Linked DNA regions of Catalinimonas alkaloidigena. The protein of the gene in region 1 interacts with the protein of each later gene in a pairwise test. Links are inferred from orthologs where the notes say so. Each region holds a gene or a part of one and is shown in the gene's direction. Other genes may lie near its edges.

Region 1 (3,242 bases):
CAGGGCGAAACGGTGAAAGAACGGATCACGCCGGCGGAAGGGCTTCCGCTGGAAGTTACGCTGTCGCCTCTACGGAACCGGCAGAACGAAATTGTGGGTGCTATTTCCTGCACCAAGGAGGTTTCTGAACGCAGACCCTCCTGACAACGGCGCCCTCGGTAATTTCCACCACACAGCGTTATATCGGGCCTGGCTCACAGAGAGTCGGGCCTTTCTTTTTGGTTTTATGGCTTGCATGCCGCGCCCGATTCGCCTAAACTGCTTGCGGAAACGAAACGGAGACGGTCTGCCTTTCGGGTCCACCTCCTGCGAACCTGTCCCGTTGTGCCCATGCCTGCCAGCCTGCATCCTTTGTTTCAGCCGAAATCCGTAGCCCTGATCGGCGCCTCGGAAAAGCCCGACAGCGTGGGTCGGAAATTGTTTTACAACCTGATCACACAACCCTTCGGCGGCACGCTCTATCCCGTCAACCCGAAGCGGCGCAGCGTACTGGGCATCCGCACCTACGCATCGATCGGTGAGCTGCCCGAGCGCATCGATCTGGCCATTGTTGCAACTCCGGCGGCCACGGTGCCCGATGTCCTGGAAGCGTGCGGTCAGGCGGGCGTGCGCAGCGCGATTGTGGTGGCGCGGGGGTTTCGGGAATCGGGGCAACCCGAAGGGCTAGCGCGTGAGGCGGCCTTGCAGCAGATCGTCCGGCGGTACAACATCCGGTTGCTGGGACCCAACTCCATCGGGTTGGTACGCCCTCACGTTGGTCTGAATGCCTCGTTCATTCGGCCGGTGGCGCAACCGGGACACGTGGCGTTTCTCAGCCAGAGCGGCTCGCTGGGCGACGCCATCCTGGACTGGAGCGCCCAGCGGAACATCGGCTTCAGCGCATTTGTGTCGCCCGGGTCCATGCTCGACCTCGATTGGGGCGACCTGATCACGTACTTCGGTGACGATCCGCAGACCAAAGCCATTCTGCTCTACATCGAAACGCTGCCCAATGTGTCGCGCTTTTTGTCGGCCGCCCGGGAAGTTTCCTATACCAAACCGATCATCGCGATCAAAGGCGGACGCACCGAAGGCGGCAGTCGGGTCACCGCGACGCACACCGGAGCCATGACGAGCCAGGACGCCATTTTCGATGCGGCCTTCCGGCGTAGCGGCATCCTCCGGGTCGAAACCATCGCCGAGCTGTTTTCCATGGCGGCCGTGCTGGCCAACCAACCCCGCCCCCGCGACCGGCGGCTGGCAATTGTGAGTAACGCAGGCGGGCCGGCCATTCTGGCGACGGATGCCCTCCTGGCGGGCGGCGGTAAGCTGGCTACCTTTTCGGACACCACGCGGCAGGCGCTCGACCGAGCGCAGGTCTACCATCCGGAAAATCCGCTGAACCTCTTTCGCGACGCCAGCCCTACCCATTACGCGCAGGCGGTCGACACGGTGCTGAACGATCCGCAGGTCGACGGCCTCCTGGCCATTCTGACGCCCCAGGAGTCGGCACGGCCGGAAGCCATCGCCGCGGCCCTGCAACGCACGCTGGCACATGTCAAAAAGCCGGTTCTGACCTGCTGGATGGGCGGCGCTTACGTTGAAAAGGCCAACGAACAGTTGAGCCAGGCGGGCATTCCGACGTTTAATTACCCCGAAACGGCCGTGCGGGCGTTCAATTACCTGTGGCGGTACGCCTACAACCTGCGTGGGATCTACGAAACACCCCGCCCCGCGACTCAACTGCTAACGACACCCGCAGCCGACCCCGCCCCGCCGCGGGAACTGGAGCTGTTCCACCGCGCCCGGCAAGTCGGCGATACGCTGCTGAACGCCGCCCGCGACACGGCCCAGACCGTATTGCCGGAAGTCGAAGCCAAACAGCTGCTGGCCGCCTATGGCATTCCGGTGGTGGAGGCCTTTCGTGCCCGTACCGAAGACGATGCCGTGCAACAGGCCGAACGGCTAGGCTTTCCGGTGGTGCTCAAGGTAGACTCCACCCAGATCGTTCACAAGGCCGAAGCGGGCGGCGTTCTGCTCTCGGTGCCCGACGCCGACTCGGTACGACTGGCCTACCGGCGCATCGAGCGGACCGTCAGCGAACGGGTGCGCCCGGAGGCGTTTGAGGGCGTTCTGGTGCAGAAAATGTACTACTACCGGGGGCTGGAAATCATCCTGGGCAGTTCGGTCGACGACGGCTTCGGGCCGGTGCTGCTGTTCGGAAACGGCGGACGCGTGGCCGAAGTCTACGACGACAAGGCGCTGGCCCTGCCACCACTCAACACCACGCTGGCGCGACGGCTGATGGAGCAGACCCGGATTTTTCGCGCCCTGCGCGACCGCTTTACGCCCGAAGTCGTGGAACAACTGGAACAAGTCGGCGTGCTATTCAGCCAGTTGGTTGTAGATCACCCGCGCATCCGCGAAGTCGACGTCAACCCACTGGCGGTGTCGTCGCGGGGCGTGATGGTGCTCGACGCCCACATCGAATTGCACCCCTGGTCGGTGCCCGACGACGCCCTGCCCCGGCCGGTGATTCGCCCGTACCCCACGCAATATGAACAGGCCGTTACCCTGACAGACGGCACCGCGTTGTTGATCCGTCCCATTCGGCCGGAGGACGAACCCCAAATGGTCAAGTTTCACCAGACCCTGTCGGACCAGACCATCTACCTCCGGTTTTTCTTCCGCTTCGCGTACGAACAGCGGGTCTCCCACGACCGCATGGCCCGTTTGTGTTTTGCCGACTACGACCGTGAGTTGACGCTGGTCGCCGAATACCCCGCCGCTAATCGCATTGTGGGGGCCGGGCAACTGTTCAAAACCCGCCAGGAAGACGAAGCCGAGTTTGCTCTTCTGCTGAGCGACGATTTTCAACGGCGTGGGTTGGGCAGTACTCTGCTGCGTACGCTGGTCGCCATCGGCAAACGGGAAGGCTTCCATACGCTGCGCGCCGACATCATGACCGAGAACACCGGCATGCAGCAACTGGCGCGTAAAGTGGGGTTTCAGGTCCGGTTCGATGCCGACGAAGGGGTGATGAAAGCAACCCTGCAATTTTAAAATGGCCCACGTGACCTCCCGCCGTTATGATACTGACAAACTCCTGGTCATTCTCGACTTGGACGAAACGCTGATTTTCGCCACGTCGACGCCCCACGATACAGCGTGGCATTTCGAGGCAGGTCCCTACAAAGTGTATCGCCGTCCTCATGCCGCTGCGTTTTTAGCGACACTGGCCGCACATTTCGAGGTGGCCGTCT
Region 2 (2,774 bases), on another replicon or contig:
ACAGTGGCACTAGCGGCAGTTTCGGCTTCCCCCGGCGAGTCATGTAGCGGTACTTTGGGATCTCATTTTGGGAGAGTCACTACCGTGCCGGTTGCTGCATCACGCCACCGCACAGGCCCAACCCTCACCTTGGCAACCGCCCAGGATTGCGCTGGCTCCTCACCCTTTTTTCTCCGTCGTATCCGTAAGACTGACTCGTATTCTCTTGCTGATAGCCGGTACACTTATCCACTTGTGTTGCAGCGTCAACGTACCTTCGCCTTTCGACATACAACCACCGGTGGGCCGATGGCGCTTTCGCTCCGGTACGGTTTGCTTCTTCAGTCGGGTGCATCACGACATCCCCAAGCTGTTACGTTTGCACTTCGGTGCCACGAGACTTCTCTACCTACAGTTCACGTCGATCACCGGACTGTTGTTTGACTTTTCTTTTGAGTCAGTTTCTCATTCTGCTCGTTAGACCCTTCACGATAGAATAGACCGGCGCCCGGATGAAAAGGCGAGCGGGCAGTTGCGCAACTGATTTCCTGCTAGAGAGACGGAGCAAGTACACACGTTTTTCTTTTGAAAACTTAACTGCTTCTTCCATATCGGAGGGGCAATGCAGGCTCCATTGCTTTCAAGCTCTTTCACGCCAGACTTGTGCGTCACAGTACGCTTCATTTGCCTGAGCTTTTTGCGCTCTTTGTTCGTCCTGTCGTTGGCTGACGTCAACCCATAGATCTTTTGGTTTGGGGGCATAGCACACAGCAACAAAACGACCTTTAGCATTACTAATTCATCAGTCCAGCGACAAGTCCTCTAGACAGTCCCAAATACATCAATCACTTTAAATCATAAATGATCAAAATTGATCATTTATGATTTGGTAGCTTTGCGGTATGACGCAGGAACAACGCTTTGAACTGATCTTCCATTACTTGGAAAAGCACGTCGATCTGTCCGTCGAGGACGCCTGTGATTTGTGCGACGCCTCCCCCGCCACCATCCGCCGTGATTTCACGCAGCTGGTGGATCAGGGTCGGGTGAAGAAGACCTGGGGGGGGATTACCGTCCGGCAGATGGCTACCCAAGCTTCGCCTATAGATCAGCTCCCGCCTGCGTATCGCCAGGTAGTGCTGCGTCATGAAAAACAACGGATCGCCCAACGGGCCGCAACGGAAGTAAACGATGGCGAGGTCGTGATGGTGGGCAGTGGCACCACCACGATGGAACTGGCCCCGCTCCTGGCCGACCGACCGATCCGCATCATCACCAATTCGCTGTTGTTCGCCCACCAATTGGACCAGCACCGCAGCCAGAAACGGGGGGCCGATGTGTTCCTGATCGGCGGCATGCTGCTGCCCGATTCCGGGGTGTTGATTGGCCCGCGTACCAACGAGGAACTGCGGGAGTATTACGCCGACCGGGCCTTCTTCTCAGCGGGTGGCGTGACGCCCGAACTGGTCACCTGTGCTCACCCCCTGATTGCCGAGACAGAACGCACGCTGATGGGACAATGCCGCCACGTTTCGCTGTTGGTCGACCACAGCAAAATGGGTCGCCGGGAGATGATGCGCCTGTGTCGCCCGGACGAGTTGCACCAGTTCATTACGGATAATCATCCTGACAGCAAAGCGCTTTGCGATGCGCTCACAGCCCAAAAAATTGACTGTCACTACGCATGATTAATTATGATCAAATTTGATTATAATTAATCAAAATGCTTTTACACTTATGCATTAGCCTTTTCTCGCAAGCAGAGTGGTCATAAGCCTCCTCTATTCCACGGATGCCTTTGCGCTGAACGTGTTTCTTCCTCTCCGGCCGATCCCGGCTTTGTAACTCTTCCCGGCAGCCCCCGTTTGCTATTGCTGTATGAAAGAATTTGCCGTCATTTTCGACATGGACGGAGTGCTGGTCGACAGCAATCCGATGCATAAAAAATCGATCCAAAAGTTTACCGAGAAGTACGGGCTGGAGCTCAGCGAACAAGAACTTCGCGAGAAGGTCTACGGACGCAACAACCGGGAGTGGATTCCCTACCTGTTTCACGACGAGGCAATGTCACCGGAACAAGTCAAACGCTACGCCGACGAGAAGGAATCGATGTTCCGGGATATGTACCGCGACACCATCGAACTGCTGCCCGGACTGCGCGGCTTTTTGAACGCGTTGCAGGCGACCCAGATCCCGTACGCCATCGCGACGTCGGCCCCGCGGGCGAACGTCGATTTCACGCTGGACGAAACCGGCACCACCCGTTACTTTACCACCATCCTGCACGAGGCACACTTCGATAAAGGCAAGCCCGATCCCGAAATTTACCTGAAGGCCGCGGCGGCCCTGCGGTTCGAGCCGGCCCGTTGCATTGTGTTCGAAGACTCGCTGGCGGGTGTGGAGTCGGGCCACCGGGCGGGGTGCCACGTGATCGGAATTACGACCACCCAAACGTCTGAAGAACTGCTCGCCAAAGGCGCCGTTGCCACGTATGCCGACTTCCGAGACGTGACGTTGACCGACTTGGAAAAGTACATCTGAGCGCAGGCCGCGTTTTGCGCGACAATACAGGAGATGGTGAGGGCGTTGCCCCATTCCGGAGCCGGATCGGGGAAGCTGCGTTCGGCGGCGCAATGTCTGCCAACAGGCGGCGCTGCCTTTCCTCCGCAGGTCTTTCCCGGCTGGGCATCACGCCATGCAATCACCCGGAACAGGTCCAGTGCCCGGTAGTATTTTTCCAGGAGGCCGCCGTGTTGTCACTTTTTACAAAATCGGCAACAAAATCCGCCCCGCGG

What was found. Proteins that work in one complex are often made in the same cells at the same time.
Region 2: the proteins of BLR44_RS24800 (region 1) and BLR44_RS25445 interact in binary tests that used the Escherichia coli proteins (3 or more experiments, as listed by UniProt). The link is inferred for Catalinimonas alkaloidigena from one-to-one orthologs.

What each region holds. Positions count from the first base shown.
Region 1 is NZ_FNFO01000012.1:211,079-214,320, forward strand. It holds BLR44_RS24800 (bifunctional acetate--CoA ligase family protein/GNAT family N-acetyltransferase), read left to right. Parts: upstream 1-330; coding sequence 331-3,042; downstream 3,043-3,242. Other genes in the region: BLR44_RS24795 (PAS domain S-box protein), read left to right, coding at 1-144; BLR44_RS24805 (HAD family hydrolase), read left to right, coding at 3,044-3,242. UniProt on the Escherichia coli protein: Catalyzes the acetyl-CoA-dependent acetylation of lysine residues of a large number of target proteins. Acetylates RNase R in exponential phase cells and RNase II.
Region 2 is NZ_FNFO01000013.1:144,104-146,877, reverse strand. It holds BLR44_RS25445 (DeoR/GlpR family DNA-binding transcription regulator), read left to right. Parts: upstream 1-881; coding sequence 882-1,667; downstream 1,668-2,774. Other genes in the region: BLR44_RS25440 (HAD family hydrolase), read left to right, coding at 1,858-2,520. UniProt on the Escherichia coli protein: Represses ulaG and the ulaABCDEF operon. Two ulaR binding sites have been identified in each promoter.